DNA from 2 places in the Paenibacillus sp. KN14-4R genome. Region 1 is predicted to be linked to the other one. Evidence: riboswitches for the same ligand, from Rfam matches in the RefSeq annotation. Region 1 holds a riboswitch; the other holds the start of a gene.
The links. Region 1 has a riboswitch for ZMP and ZTP ahead of ACSBOP_RS11120 (bifunctional 5,10-methylenetetrahydrofolate dehydrogenase/5,10-methenyltetrahydrofolate cyclohydrolase). Riboswitches for the same ligand answer to the same signal wherever they lie in the genome.
Positions count from the first base shown of each region.

Region 1 (8,223 bases):
TGTATACGTTTTGGGATCAACAGCAAAAGCGACTTTAACTTTCTGAGATGTTAGAGCATCTGTTTTATAAACAAAACCAACATCTACATTGCCAGTTTCTACATATTGAAGCACTTGTCTTACATCTTTACCTTGCACCATTTTGGACTGCAGTGTATCCCAAAGTTTTGTATTTGTTAGGGCTTCTTTTGCATAGCCTCCTGCAGGTACACTCTCTGGAATACCAATCGCAATGTTCTTAACTTCCGCTTTAGACAAATCCGACACGCTGCCGATCGATACTTTTGTATCTTTTGCGATGACAGCTACGAGTTCGTTCGTTAATAATTTTTTTTGTTGGGTCGAATCGATGAATTGTTTATCCACGAGTACTTTCATGTTCTTCGTTGCTGCAGATAAGAATAAATCAGCTGGCGCTCCCTGCTCGATCTGCTGCTGAAGTGCACCCGAAGCACCAAAGTTGAAGTTTAATTTGATAGTTGGATTTTTCGTTTCATATGCTTTCTGAATTTCTTTAAGCGCATCGGTCATGCTGGCAGCAGCAGACACGGTTAGCTCTACCTTTTCAGCTGGGTTCTGGCTTGGAAGACTCGTACTTTGTGCTGCAGTACTGGAGTTGTTATCCGTGGCGGATTTTTGCTGCGTGCTGCATCCCGCAAATACTAACATTGCAGCTAAACCTAAAGACAGAATCCGACGACTTTTCATTTGTTTAATCATTTTCTCTCCTCCAAAGTATGTATGAATTATATTTAATTATAACTAGATATAAATAAACATAACCATTATACATAGGCCCCAAGTTATTGTAAACTTCTCTCGTGTATAATTTCTCTTTTTCATTTGTGATATAATGAGGTACTTATTAAATAAATGACCATTTTAGTTAGCTGGGAGGATCATGATATGTCGAGTGACATGTCTTATACAACAGAAGAAATCGCCAAACTACTGAAAGTATCGAAATTGACAGTCTATGATCTGATTAAAAAAGGTGACCTGCCCTCCTATCGGGTCGGCAAGCAGATGCGAATTGACGCTGCTGATCTGGAAGCCTATAAACAACGTGCGAGAACAGGATCAATTGCTGATCGCATTGTTATGGGCAATCCAAAGTTACATTCCAATCCGCTCGCTCCAGCTAGTTCTACTCGCCCGATCGTCATAACCGGTCATGATATCGGACTAGATATATTGGCTAAACATTTAGAAAAAAATATACCGGGAATTCGACCTTTGCGCTCATTCGTCGGCAGCCTGGATAGTTTAATTTCAATGTATCGAGGCGAGTCTGACATCGTAAGTACCCATCTATTGGATGGAGATTCTGGTGAATACAATCTCCCTTATATTCGAAAAATACTCGTTGGATCTTCCTACGTGGTTGTGAATTTACTTTCCCGAAATGCGGGACTGTACGTCAAGCAAGGAAATCCTTTTGGACTTCATACTTGGTCTGACTTAAGTCATCCCGGATTAAGATTAGTGAATCGGGAAAAAGGTTCTGGCGCCAGAGTTCTGCTGGATGAACAACTCCGCCTTCACGGAATCAAATCCGAGCAGCTTCTCGGCTATGACCATGAACAAACCAATCACCTCGGAGTCGCATCCAAGGTTGCATCTGGTGAAGCCGATGTTGGCGTAGGCATTGAGAAAACCGCCCAACTTGTGGGCCAAATTGATTTTATCCCTCTGATCCAAGAACGTTATGATCTCGTTATGCTTAAAAATCCAGATAATGAATCCTGGATCTACCCTCTTATTCAAATTCTACAGTCTGATGAGTTTAAACAAGAGCTTCAAGCAATCTCAGGTTATGATCTGACTCGGACAGGTGAAATCTTGCTTGAGACTTAAGAAAAGTGTAGTGATAGCATTCACTACACTTTTTTGCGTATAAATAAGCTTCTTATCGAACCCTATAAATCCTTGTATTTGTTAATAAATGCATATTTCTCTTCTATTATCTGCATCACTCTTCCTTTTTCTTGGGTTTTCTATGGAAATGAGGAAAAAAGTAGCTTTTCGAAGCATTCTTATAGAAAATAAAAAAGGCTTGCTCATGATTGCGCTACCATAAGGGAAAAACATCCATAAATGCGCGAATATCAACTCTTTACGGTTTTACATTATTTAAAGGTCGGCGTATGATTCCTATTAATAACTCGATATCATTCACATGTTGAATTCCCGCAAGGGAAACGGGGGAACCATCCGAACTCATTTATACCAAAAAGTGTGTTCATGGGGTGAATCATTTGCTTATTTAATCGGCAAGCGTAGGGCACTCTCAAGCCCGAATCCGACAGCTAACCTCGTAAACGTTATTGAGAGAGAACCTATACCGGCACCCCTGCAAGCATGAAACGTGCAGATCAAGTCCGAGAGTAGTGTCCTCTACTCGAAGGGCTTTTTTGGCATGAATACATACCGAGAGGAACACCTATCTAACGATTATAAGGAGTGTGCCAAGCATGGCATTAGTGATGGAGCATTTACCCAATTTGAATCATTCCCCTCTTGTGCAAAACAAAATCGATTCAATTGAGATTTTCAGACTTAAAAGCTGTGGTCTTATTAAGGTTTCATGTAATGGGTTCTGCGGTTGGGGAATGTTTGATGTGACTTGTCCACAACAGCAGCGTGATCTTGTTCAGTGGGCATCGGTTTATATGGTCTTGAAGAGACTATCTGTAACAGAGGCTCTTGAATTAATTCAAATTAAAAGTGAAGTTTGGGGTCTAGATCGAAGATACGCTATAGAAGTAGCCTTAACTAATCTCATGGATAAACTGTCACAGAGATCCTCTCTACAAAGAAGATCTGAAGGTGTGTTCCATCGCTCATTTTTATTGGAAATTTCAGACGCCTATTTTTCATTCTAAAGGTTGGAAAATTGAGTAATACTTGAGGCCATCATTGTAGATGTGCTATTATGAGAGAAATAAAAGACTATGTGTAACTGGCGTAACATGGGTTAAACCATGAGGGAGCACATAGATAATCAGCCGTACGCCTGGGCAGAGGTAAGGGATTAATCCCTTACCTCTTTATGTATTTTTACACATAAGAAAGGGCTGATCCCATGATGAAAGCAAAATTGATTCTTGACGGTAATACCGTAGCAACGAGTATAAAAGACAACTTAGTAGGTCGCATTAAGCGACTCTCTGAAAAAGGGATTGTTCCTTGCCTAGCAACCATTCTTGTCGGTGATGATCCATCTTCCGCAACTTATGTAAAGATGAAAGGCAATGCGTGCAAACGTCTCGGTATTGAGTCTATACGGGTTGAATTACCTTCCACTACCACTACAGATGAATTAATTGATGTCATTAACAAACTCAACAATGACCCAAAAGTTCACGGTATATTGCTGCAGCACCCCGTTCCCCATCAAATTGATGAAAGGGCTGCATTTGAAGCCATTCGTATTGAAAAGGATGTAGATGGTGTAACCACTCTCGGATTTGCTCAAAATGCTTTTGGTTTTGCCGACTTCCCTTCGTGTACACCGGCAGCCATTATTGCGATCCTAGACTATTACAATATACCAGTCGAAGGCAAGCATGCGGTTGTGATCGGAAGAAGTCCGATTCTTGGAAAACCCGTGTCCGCTATGCTGCTGAACAAGAATGCAACTGTTACCACATGCCATTCCAGAACCACTCATTTAGCTGAGATTGTACAATTAGCAGACATTGTAGTCGCAGCAGTTGGCAAGCCAAAGTTCGTCCAAGGTGACTGGATTAAGCCAGGAGCGATTGTATTAGATGCGGGCTATAATGAAGGTAACGTTGGTGACGTTGACTATGATGCATGTATGGAGAATGCGTCTGCCATTACCCCAGTTCCGGCAGGGGTTGGGCCTGTTACGATTGCAACATTACTTAAACACACCGTTGACGCTGCTGAAAAATTTGCCTAACGTCTGTTTGATCCGATATTCATTGAGAAACCCCACCTTTATATAAGATGGGGTTTTCATTATGCTGGTATAGGTGTTTTCGTTGGGTTAGCGTACCCTTTTTCGTATTTCTGATCAATCATTGTTCGAATTTCTTTGAGTGTCTTGCCCTCCTGCTTCATCTTGACGGACTCAACCGCGATTTGTAGACATACACCACACCGAGTTCCATGATCATCCCAAACAACAGAGCCATCAGCATTCACATCTTTGATAAAGCAGTTCAAATTGCTAGTATGCCCCGCACTTTCACCGCAGCCGCAATAACAAGGTATCCACTTGATAATATCTGAAGCCATTCCAGCCACTTGATACACCATACGAATCTCATCTTTTTGGTTGTTTAAAAATGTCGGTAGTACACTAGCAGATGCCGTCTTCTCTTGGATATCTCCTTGGATATGATCTTGATGTGCTTCTTCTTTTTTAGTGCTGCAGGCGGAAAGAACGAGTACACATAATATGAAAAATACAAATAACTTATATCTCAACCTTTTCACCTCATGAAAGTATTTAAGATTAATATATCATAAAGAAATGAAGTAAAAAGTAAATTGAGAATTGTTCGAAATATCGTTGTATTTTCTTATACGCGTTCTATTAGACTGTTTTCATCTACCTCACTCTGGTATACAATGCTTGAAGGGATCAATCGTTTGAAAACGGAAAGGCGGGATACATTTTGTCATCAAACAACCATCCTTCATGGTTACAAAATTACTTGGAATCACCTGATAAGTTACGACAGCTCTATCGACGGACGTTGATTGTTGTCGTCATTTCACAAATTTTCGGAGGTGCAGGTCTTGCGGCAGGTGTAACGATCGGTGCACTGCTAGCCCAAGACATGCTTGGAACAGATAGTTACGCGGGGATCCCGGTTGCGTTAATTACTTTAGGCTCTGCTGTGTCATCATTAATTGTAGGAAGGTTGTCCCAACGTTTTGGAAGAAGAATGGGACTTTCACTCGGATTTCTGGCGGGTGGAGTTGGTGCTATTGGCGTCATCTTTGCTGCAATATCAAGTAATATCTTTCTTCTGTTTGCCTCTCTACTGCTCTATGGTGCTGGCACTTCAACCAATTTACAAGCACGCTATGCAGGTACAGACCTTGCAAACAACACACAACGTGCAACAGCAGTCAGTATTGCGCTTGTCTCAACCACTCTTGGAGCCGTGGCTGGCCCCAATCTAGTTGAAACGATGGGGCACTTTGCAAATACAATTGGCGTCCCCACGCTAGCAGGTCCGTTTATTTTATCAGCTGCAGCTTTCATCGTTGCAGGTTTGATCCTGCTCGTGTTACTTCGTCCTGACCCATTGGTTGTTGCGAAAGCAATTGCAGATAAGCACCGAAAAGATGAGGGTCCGCATTCCCATCAAAGCCCGAGCACAATCGCCTCTAATAAACGAGGAATCATTGTTGGGGCGACGATTATGATCTTAACTCAGATTGTTATGGTCTCCATTATGTCCATGACACCTTTACATATGGGCCATCATGGGTATGGTTTATCAGATGTAGGTCTGGTTATTGGGATCCATGTAGGCGCCATGTACCTACCTTCTCTTGTGACAGGGGTGCTTGTTGATAAGATTGGACGTACGACAATGGCAATAGCAGCTGGGGCGACGTTACTTCTTGCCGGGATTCTGGCTGCATTAGCCCCTGGTGACTCCCTACCGCTATTGATCGTTGCTCTGGCGCTACTCGGACTTGGTTGGAACTTTGGCCTCATTAGTGGTACAACGTTAATCGTTGATGCAACTACCCCCTCTACACGGGCCAAAACACAAGGATCTGTGGATGTGTTAATCGCATTATCAGGAGCATCTGGTGGCGTCTTATCGGGTATGGTGGTCGCTCATTCGAGTTATTCGACTCTTGCTTTAATAGGAGGTTTCCTCTCCTTACTACTTGTTCCGGTTGTTGTGTGGTCCGTTACGCAGCAGAAAGCAAGTACTCAGAAGGAAGTTAATTTCTAATCAAATTGAATAAAATAACACCAAAAAGAAGCACTAGTTCATCGTGCTTCTTTTTTCAGCATCCGTTTGATTCTTCTCCATATACTCCAGTCCCCATTCACGCATCAGCATAATGATGGGCTGTAGTGATTTTCCAAATTCGGTTAATGAGTATTCCACTTTCGGTGGCACTTGCTGGTAAACTTCACGGTGAACCACACCATCTTCCTCTAGCTCTCTAAGCTGTAGGGTCAACATACGTTGGGTAATGCCCGGACATATCCGCTTGAATTCACTAAATCGCTTCGTTCCACCCAATAAGTGATAAAGAAGTACCCCCTTCCATTTTCCACCAATCACATCAAGGGTATATTCAACAGGACAAGCTTCTTTATTTGTACCTGAATGATTGCCGAAGCCACCTTTACGATCACGCATAAAGCCATCTCCTTTGGTACCATTTTTGTTACTACATCACATTAATGTGCGTACTTCTCTTTGATAAGTGTATAACTTAATATATGTTGTAGACGATCACCCGTCAATATATCGCATAGATAATAAGGAGTGCATAAACCATGGAAACAATAACTTCGAGAAAAAATGAAATCCTATCTGCGTATCAATATCGACACGCTACAAAGGAATTTAGCAACCAAAAAATTAGTGAAGCGGACTTTGCATTTATTTTGGAAACAGGACGTTTATCCCCGAGTTCGTTCGGTTTTGAACCTTGGAAGTTTATTGTCGTACAAAGTCCTGAGATACGTGAGAAAATCCGTCCTTATGCTTGGGGAGCTCAAAAGCAGTTACTCACTGCAAGTCACTTTGTCATCCTATTATCCAGGCAGCCTAAAGATATGTTGGCTCATTCCGATTACATCCAAGACTTTATGATGAATGTGCAGCAGCTTTCGCCTGAAGTTGCCGCAGGCAAGCAAAAGACTTATGACAAGTTCCTTAAAATCGATTTTGATTTAGAAAAAAATGAGCGATCCATGTTCGAATGGGGCTGCCGACAAACGTATATCGCACTAGGTAATATGATGACGGCCGCAGCTCAGATTGGGATCGATTCTTGCCCGATGGAAGGATTTATGAAGGAGCAATTGGAACAAGTGCTGGTAGACGAGGGGATTATGGATCGAGCGCATTTTGGTATTTCCTGCATGGTTGCCTTCGGTTATCGATTGAACGAACCTCGCGCAAAAACAAGACGTCCTGCTTCTCAAGTTATTCAGTGGGTTTAAGCCCTACAGATAAAAACCAGTCTTACACAACAAGTAGTGTTAGACTGGTTCTTTTTTATCATCTATGAAGCTGTTTGCTAATTAAGGTAATGTCACCGTAAAGCTGTCAAACGTATATCCTTTTCCATCTAAAGGTTTAAATTCGATGCTTTTTTCATTCCCATTTGCATCCATTTCAACTCCCCCACCATTCGTAGGTAAGGACAAGTAAGGAGTGATTTTCAATTGTTTGACGTTCGGATCAATCGGATCGAAACGGCGGCTGCCCGATATATATTCTTTACCATCTATGATTTTACCCTCACTGCCTCCTGAATGAAAGACAATTTCTTTACCTGTCTCATCGACCATTTTGAATTCAATATAGCTCGATAAGTGATCTGTATCTTTGGATAAAGCATGAAAAGAAACCAGTATGCCTGCTGGGCCTACTTTTAAATCCGTAACGTTAAAGTCAATACCTTTGACCTGCTGCTTATGATCAATCGGGACGAGCTTCACATCATTACGAACTTTTACAGGAATAGTGAAACTCCACTTTTGACCCTTTTCTGCTTCGAGTGATAAACCAAGATTAAATGCTTCTGGCATAGCTGCAGTGGGATCGATTTCTAAAATACCCTTTCGATAAGTTGAGCTGACTTCATTCTCTTTCGAGCCACCAGAGAATCCAATACTTTGTCCATTTATAGATAGACCCATTCTTAAAGGAGACTCCCCAAGCGGTTTCTCTGAATTCAATGAATATCCAATCGAAAAGCGTGTCCCATCGTAGAACACTTCATCAATCGTAAGAGAGGTGTCCCCCACAACTTGCGGCTTGCCAATAACATCCGTTAACCCTTGCTCACTTGCCTTTTTCAACCCCGTATCCCCGAACTCACTAAATATCGAACCGACAATTGGGATTTTGGAGACAATGCTTGCCATAACTGGTGATACTGCAGCCGAACTAATAAGCAGGACAGAAGCCATGACAGCAGCACTAGCACCATAAAAGACTTTTCTTCGTTTGGGGATTCTTTGATTCGCATTTGCCC
Region 1 is NZ_CP197466.1:2,348,288-2,356,510, forward strand. It holds gene modA (molybdate ABC transporter substrate-binding protein) at 1-720, opposite strand, end outside; gene ACSBOP_RS11110 (substrate-binding domain-containing protein) at 907-1,857, shown strand; cyclic di-AMP (ydaO/yuaA leader) riboswitch at 2,171-2,339, shown strand; gene ACSBOP_RS11115 (hypothetical protein) at 2,475-2,885, shown strand; ZMP/ZTP riboswitch at 2,949-3,029, shown strand; gene ACSBOP_RS11120 (bifunctional 5,10-methylenetetrahydrofolate dehydrogenase/5,10-methenyltetrahydrofolate cyclohydrolase) at 3,086-3,928, shown strand; gene ACSBOP_RS11125 (PCYCGC motif-containing (lipo)protein) at 3,988-4,458, opposite strand; gene ACSBOP_RS11130 (MFS transporter) at 4,650-5,954, shown strand; gene ACSBOP_RS11135 (winged helix-turn-helix transcriptional regulator) at 5,988-6,371, opposite strand; gene ACSBOP_RS11140 (NAD(P)H-dependent oxidoreductase) at 6,512-7,183, shown strand; gene ACSBOP_RS11145 (DUF4179 domain-containing protein) at 7,265-8,223, opposite strand, start outside.

Region 2 (8,223 bases), 2.1 Mb from region 1:
GAAGTACACGAATCGTTAGCTCATTCAATGTCTGACGGTCCTTCATCACATTCAGGTCAAAGTCTGGCGTAATGTTGAAAATTTCCAGAACTTGATCCAGCATCTCACGGTGCTGAGCGGTTACGCAGACAAGCGATTCGATCTTGTCCTCATGCTTTTGCAATTCAAGCACTAGAGGTGCCATTTTAATTGCTTCCGGTCTGGTACCAAAAATCGTAATGACTTTTAAACGTTTCAAGCCATAAGCCCCCTTCTCTATCTCCCTATTAATAACCTGTGACTTCTACTTCGTTCCGAACAATCGATCTCCAGCATCCCCAAGTCCCGGTACAATATAACCGTGATCATTGAGGTAATCATCAACAGCTGCCACATAAATATCGATATCAGGGTGCGCCTCTTGTATCGCTCGAACACCTTCAGGTGCAGCAATAAGACACATCAGCTTGATTTGTGTGCAGTTCCGATTCTTCAGTGCTGTAATTGCAGCGATCGCTGAACCGCCTGTTGCCAGCATCGGATCGATGACGATCAATTGACGTTCTTGAACATCAGTAGGAAGTTTCACATAGTATTCTACGGGTTGAAGTGTCTCCGGGTCGCGGTATAAGCCAATATGACCGACTTTTGCTCCTGGGATGAGATTAAGAACACCCTCTACCATCCCTAATCCTGCACGTAAAATAGGAATTAGCCCTAACATTCTCCCCGAAATCGTGGAGCATACGGCTTCTGTAACAGGCGTTTTCACTTTAATTTGCGTTAGTGGCAGATTACGCGTAATCTCGTAAGCCATTAGTGTTGCTACTTCATCTACAAGATCGCGAAAATCCTTTGTATTCGTTCGCTCATCTCGGATGAACGTCAGCTTATGCTGAATGAGCGGATGATCACACACATACACTTTTCCCATTCTTAATCCTCCTAAATAATTCTAAATCCATCGAAAATCCGTTCTATTATACCATACGGTTTCATCCTTATCCTACCCAAAACTACAATGGCAGATACAAGAAAAAACGGTAAGCTCAGCACCTATCCGTCCTATTTAGCAATCATTAAAAATTCTAAGTTTGGCAATCGTCAAAAAGCCCACGGCTCATGTCGCTGGGCTTAGTGTATGTGATATTCAAATGATAGGGAAATAAATCGTAAAAACAACCCGAGGTAGCATAAGCGCCCTAATTCTTGAGGGGTTATCGTGTGATGGCTTAGGGTAGCAGCTTCCTACTTTGGATGCAACGTTGTTCGTTAAGCATTGTGCTTGTTCGCTCATATGCTGTCCGCGCTCTCGATGTTACTGACTAGGCTCATTCTCCTACTAAGTTAGCGTTTCTTGGATGATCGGGAGATGCTTCGTCTTCTCTAGTTGTTAGTCTAAAATGTAACCTCGAGTTGCTTTACTACTATAAAATAACATCATCTCCTTTTTAGTTCTGTGAAAAATATCACATAAAATTGATTCTATTCAAACTATTATTACAAAAAAACTCCCTCTCTGATCGAGAGGAAGCCTTGTGTATTTCTATTAGTAGGATAATCCTTCATACATTGGGTATTGTGCGGTCAAATCTTTTACCATACCGCGTACTTGCTCATGAATCGCTTGATCTTCAGGGTTTTTCAAAGTAAGAGCAATAATTTGCGCGATCTTCTTCATCGCCTCTGTTCCCATACCTCGTGAAGTCACCGCAGGTGTACCAATTCGAATACCACTTGTTACGAACGGAGAAGTCGGATCAAACGGGATCGCGTTCTTGTTGCAAGTTACACCGACTTCATCTAATAAATGCTCTGCCACTTTACCTGTTAGGTTCAAGCTTTGCAGGTCAATTAATAGCAAGTGGTTGTCAGTACCGCCCGATACAAGATTGATACCTTCTGCAGTCAAGCTTTCCGCTAATACTGCAGCATTGTCGATTACATTCTTCGCGTATGTCTTGAATTCCGGTTGCAAAGCTTCGCCGAGCGCAACAGCTTTTGCTGCAATGACATGCATCAAAGGCCCACCTTGGGAACCTGGGAATACGGCTTTATCAATCGCTGCAGCCCAAGACTTACGGCAAAGAATAAGTCCACCACGAGGTCCGCGAAGCGTTTTGTGTGTGGTTGTCGTTACGAAGTGTGCGTGTGGCACTGGGCTCGGATGCAAACCAGCTGCAACTAGACCTGCAATATGCGCCATGTCTACCATGAACAATGCACCTACATCGTTTGCGATCGCTGCTAATTTTTCAAAATCGATCACACGTGGGTATGCACTTGCACCCGCTACGATCATGCGAGGCTTATGTTTGAACGCGGCTTTGCGTACATCTTCATAATCGATTTGGGAATCTGTTTCTTTAACTCCGTAAGCGACGAAGTTATATAGAATACCGGATGCATTAACTGGACTGCCGTGTGTTAAATGCCCGCCGTGAGCAAGGTTCATCCCTAGAACGGTATCACCAGGATTTAGTGCAGCAAGATACACCGCCATGTTCGCTTGCGCGCCAGAGTGCGGTTGTACGTTTGCATGCTCAGCACCGAACAATTCTTTCGCGCGATCACGTGCGATATCTTCTACGATGTCGACATATTCACAACCGCCATAGTATCTACGACCCGGGTAGCCCTCTGCATATTTGTTTGTAAGTACAGTTCCTGCTGCTTCCATTACGGCACGGGATACAAAGTTCTCGGAAGCAATCAATTCAATTTTGTCGCGTTGACGACCGAGTTCGAGGTTAATCGCTTCTACAAGTTTAGGATCTTGCTTTTTTAAAAATTCCATGGATGATTCCTCCTATACGGTTGGGTTCAAAAAGTCTAGGTACTGCGGAGAAATATTGTGTTTCCGATCGCTGTTGAAATCGTGAAATTTGAATGGATGATGGGGTATATTCACGATTTCAAAGGCGAGCGCTTCGCTTCTCCAACACATCATTTCTCCTTCGCCTGACTTTTTGAACATTTATTTTTATTTACAATCGGTTACTTCGTTATTACTTGTCGGCTGAGCTTGAGGTTCATCCACGGTATAAACCGCACGTACGCCACCAATCAGCTTAGGACGAAAATAGGCCATTGTGACGTATGCGCTGCCGATAAATGGAATCGATGGACGAACAGGCACCGCAACAGGTCTTAAGTGCATACCGATCAATGTAGAACCGATATCAATTCCTGCATGTGCGCGGATTTGCTCAACCACAACAGCATCAGGCAAATGACGGTAAGCATAAGCTGCCATGGAGCCGCCTGCCCGTGGCATTGGAATCACGCTCACAGGTTCAAGTCCATAGCGCTCCGCTGCTTCACCACTTACGACTAAAGCCCGATTCAGGTGCTCACAGCATTGGAATGCAGGAAGCAATCCGAATTCACGGCATACTTGATCTACACCTTGGAACAATTCCTGTGCCACTTCAAGCGTACCTGAAGTACCAATATGTGCACCAAGTACTTCCGACGTCGAGCAACCAATCACGACGAGCTGCCCAGCCTTCAGATTACCTGCGGTTACAAGCTCCCTTAAATTTTGCTGAACGGCTTCGCCGATCGTTCCTACAACTTCTTTTTGCATACTTCCTGCCCCCTTTTGCATCTCCATCTGCTCCACGTTATGCAATCACTAGGATTGTAAACGTGATTCAAGTGCAGTCAATTTTCCGATACGTGCACAATGACGAGGACCTTCTGAAAACTCAGTCTCCAGCCATACTTTCACGATTTCCTCAGCCACTCCTGGTCCAACAACGCGCTCGCCCATTGCTAGCACGTTTGAATCATTATGCTCACGAGTTGCTTTGGCCGAGAATAAGTCCTGCACCAATGCACAGCGAACACCCGGGAATTTATTAGCCGCAATCGACATGCCTATTCCTGTTCCGCAAATCAGAATACCACGATTCACTTCACCTGCGACAACCTTCTGGCACACTGCAGCAGCAAAATCAGGATAGTCGACGGAATCCGGACCGTTTACCCCATAATCCTGTACTTCATGTCCAAGCTGTTCTAACAATGGAACGATAACATCTTTCAAACGATACCCTGCGTGATCTGCACCAATCGCAATTTTCAATGGTTACGCCTCCTCTATTTGCCCCAATATATTAGCTGATGGGGCTGTAAACATGCCTTCATTATACCCCATTTTTCAGGACATTCCAGTTGGTGAGAAGTGGATCACAATTGAACAATATATGCTCTTGCAAAATGAAAAAAAGAGCAAACGACATGCGTATATACACGCAGCGATGCTCTTTGCCCAGGCGACCGGCCGTATCCCTCGATGCTCCATTGTGGTTGGACCCACTCGTCGCCAGTTACATCAAGGCTTTATAATTGATCTTATTTTAGCTCATTGTGTGAAGTCTGTAAAGAGAAAGCCCTCTGGATATCCCTTATCCTTTAACAGTTACTGTGACTGATGCAGCCGCTTAATCAGCTTCTGAATTTCTTGCTCAATCTCAGCTGCTGTCTTCCGGTACAACTCTAACGAGCCACCAAAAGGATCTGAGATATCAACGCCCGGAGCAAGTTGTTCTAGCTCATAATAACGTTCTTTCTCTGCCTCTGTTATTTCGTGACCCAGCGCTTGCTTGAGACTTAGCTCCGCAATAAGTGCCTCTCGCTCTTGTTGAATATGCGATGCACTGCCTTCCCCGATTGCATACTCTTTGAGGGTATACGTCTTACTTACGGAGTCGGGGTAATGCTGAACCAAAGCGTTCTTATGACTAAACGTCATGGTAAGAATGAGATCGGCCCACTGCACCACATCCGAAGTGACCGAGCTGGAGCGAATTGCATCCGAAGCTCCTTTTTCCCGCAAGATTTGAGCGGAGTTACTTGAGATTGGCCCACCATTTGCTGCATATACACCTGCAGATCGCACCTCTACGTCCATTCCTGCGTCACGAGCAAGCTTGCGCATGAGCCCTTCTGCCAGCGGTGAGCGACATGTGTTACCCGTACATACAAATAAAATGCGAAGCATCTCACCGCATCCTTTCTTTGTAGATCACTCTTCTATCTGATACTTCTATTATACCTCATTTGAGAAGAAATGCTTCATCATCTGAAGAGGGACTGACGATAAGAATGTTCGTTTAGAGTAAGAAATTCAGTCCGAATGCCAGTAAGATAATGCCGCCTAAGGCTTCTCCATAGCCACCAACGATATGAGATACTCGTTTACCCAACATCAATCCCATTATGGACATCAGTCCACCGACAAGGCCGAACATGATTACTGTTAAAATGACGTCAGAAGCGAACATACCTAATGATACGCCTACTGAAAAAGAATCCACCGAGACGCTCAGTGCAAATAGCGCAAGTCCCCATAGTGTCATCGGCTGACGGACAGGCTGCTGATCATTCGAACTTGTAAGTGAAGAATAGAGCATATGTCCGCCGAGTACGACTAGGAGAATGCCACCGATCGAGACAGCAACTTGTCCAAGTAACGAGGAAACATAGTGCCCCATAAATATACCGAACAACGGCATGAGAATATGAAAAAGTCCAATCACAAAAGAGAGCCATGCAATATGAAGCAGCCGAACACCTCTCATGCCCATCCCCAGTCCAAGCGAAAATGCATCGAACCCGAGGGCGATTGACATGATGAGTATCGTCATAAACTGCCCCACCGCAAAACTAGACATCCCTAAGCCCCCCTGTCCACCTTGTCTTCTCCCAACATATGCGGGCAGTGGACAAATCATGCTAGGATTGCTCAGGTGTGAAAAGAACAAGCTCGAAAAAGTTGCTTACGCGCTTAGTCTGCGCTTAGGGTACGACCGCCTGCCGCTTTACGCAGGCGGTTCATGATCGCGGCCCCGATGCCATGCTCGGGGCAACTCTCCGCCAAGATGAAGGTTGCCTCATCTTGGTCAAACTGTCGCAGGGCTGCGAACAGGCCCTGCGCAATCGTCTGCGGCGAGCGAAGCGAGCCGCAGGCGACGACGACGTCGGCCTCCTCGTAGAGGGCCGACCGTTCCGTACGGGTGAGCACGCCTGTGCGCTCACCCCGAGAGGCTGCGGCGCGCAGCTCGCGCCGGATCAGATCTGCGACGGCGTCCGGATCGGCGCCGTCAACGAGGATCATCCGCCCACGCGGTGCGTAGTGGGCGTATTTCATGCCCGGCGCGCGAGGCGCCTCGTCGGCGCTTGCAGCAGTGGCAGCTGCGGCGGAATCGTCCGCCGCAGCTCGCCCTTCTGCTGCATCGCCGCGAGACTCGCCCCCCGCCGGGGCGATGACCGTGACGCCGGGCAGCGCTTCGCGCAGCTGCTCGGCGGTCACGCCGCCAGGACGCAGGATATGCAAAGCATCCTGCGCCCACTCGACCACCGTCGACTCCAGTCCGACGGTGGCTGACCCTGCCTCGACGATGCCGCCAATGCGGCCGTCGAGATCGGCTAACACGTGCTCGGCGCGTGTGGGGCTTGGCTTGCCCGAGGAGTTCGCGCTCGGGGCTGCAATTGGGCGGCCCGAGAGGCGAATGAGCTCGCGGGCAACGTCATTGTCGGGGATGCGAACCCCGACAGTAGATAACCCCGCTGTAACAAGCGGGGAGATTGCGTCTTCCCGTACTGGGAAAATAATCGTAAGAGGCCCTGGCCAGAACGCTTTCATTAAGCGATCGACAGGACCCGTAACAGGGGATGTCCATTTATTTAAATCCTGACGATCTGCAATATGTACGATGAGCGGATTGTCGGATGGTCGTCCTTTTGCTATAAAAATTTGTTTCACCGCTTCGGTGTTCGTTGCATCTGCACCTAATCCATATACCGTTTCCGTAGGGAAAGCAACGGTCTGCCCTTCCCGCAGCAGCTCTGCTGCGGCGCTTAATGCTTCTTGTGAGGCAGCGTCATCCACACTTCGGTCGATATGCCATTGTTTTGTCAAAGCGTCCTCATCCTTTACATAATTGTTTCCGACTCATGATGTACTCTCTATCCAATAGATTGTGTATGATGTGTCAAAATTTTACCGAAAATAGTGCCATTACGCAAACCAACTGTTGATCCAATCCCATAAAAAGAACCGATATTGACGCTCATTTGATTTCTCTGAGGCATTTGAAGCTGTTTTAACATCTTTGGAATTGTTCGTTTGGATGCCTTTAGTGGTCTTGTCCTCTTTGTTACTCGCTACCGCATCCCCTGACACTACATCCACAAAGCATAAAGGTGGGAACAATACACACCACCAGTTCTGACCTTCACCTTTACCGAGTGTGATTCGCAGTGCCTCATAATCACCTGCTGGATACACTTGACCGCCATACATTTTAGCTGGAAAAGGAACCTGCCCAAGCTCCACTTTATAGCTGTAGTCGTAACCGCGCTTTTGAAGTTCTTTTCCAACTAGCTCCTGCAATTCTGGTAAATGGGATGTAATTGTCGTGCGCGCTTGCTCCAATGTCTGCGGACCCGCTGCCCACTCGCCTATTTGCGCAATAACAGCATCACGTATTTCACGCTTCACGAATTGATCCATTGGATCATCCGAATTCGCTAAGATACGAAGACGAATGGATTCTTGGGGAATACTTGTCGCCGCTATCGCCGTGTTTCCTCTATTTCCTTCCCAACAAACGATCATAAATATAAGTGCAAATGCCAGAATCATATAAGTGCGAAATGAAGAAGAATTGTTAAAAGAATGATTAGATAAATGTTTGCTTTCCATCGTGATTTGCCCCTCTCAAGTTCCTATAAGCCTAGTATGGGCAAGATGGATGGAAGCTAAACTATGAATCTAGCAAAATTTTAATAAATCGAAAATCATTAAAAAAGCTGCCGAGGTTCAACCCTCAAGCAGCTTATTTTATGGGTCTAAATATGTGATTTGCATATCGTCTATTTCTCTCGCACACCAATCACATGACGGTCGATTCCCGCGAGGTCTTTCACGAAGTGGATCTCATAGTCGCCGCAGGCGCGCAGCAGGGCGGCGACGTCTTCCGCCTGCCCCATGCCGACTTCAAAGCCGACAAGTGTCGGCAGCTTCGGCAGCTCGGGCAGCTGTTCACATAAGCGGCGGTACGGCTCCAAGCCGTCTTCGCCGCCGATCAGTGCCAGGTGCGGCTCATACAGCCGCACCTCTGGCTGCAGCGAGGGGATCTCCCTCGCTGGAATATACGGTGGATTGCTAATCAGCATATCCACCTCTATGCGCCCCTCAATGAAGGGGCGCAGCAGATCACCCTCGAAGAAGGT
Region 2 is NZ_CP197466.1:65,357-73,579, reverse strand. It holds gene wecB (non-hydrolyzing UDP-N-acetylglucosamine 2-epimerase) at 1-238, opposite strand, end outside; gene upp (uracil phosphoribosyltransferase) at 284-913, opposite strand; gene glyA (serine hydroxymethyltransferase) at 1,529-2,776, opposite strand; gene ACSBOP_RS00355 (TIGR01440 family protein) at 2,963-3,568, opposite strand; gene rpiB (ribose 5-phosphate isomerase B) at 3,617-4,069, opposite strand; ZMP/ZTP riboswitch at 4,247-4,327, opposite strand; gene ACSBOP_RS00345 (low molecular weight protein arginine phosphatase) at 4,406-4,987, opposite strand; gene ACSBOP_RS00340 (manganese efflux pump MntP) at 5,100-5,660, opposite strand; gene ACSBOP_RS00335 (L-threonylcarbamoyladenylate synthase) at 5,774-6,907, opposite strand; gene spoIIR (stage II sporulation protein R) at 7,007-7,693, opposite strand; gene prmC (peptide chain release factor N(5)-glutamine methyltransferase) at 7,864-8,223, opposite strand, start outside.
Region 2: linked by a shared signal. The riboswitch ahead of rpiB (ribose 5-phosphate isomerase B) and the one ahead of ACSBOP_RS11120 (bifunctional 5,10-methylenetetrahydrofolate dehydrogenase/5,10-methenyltetrahydrofolate cyclohydrolase) in region 1 are both predicted to bind ZMP and ZTP.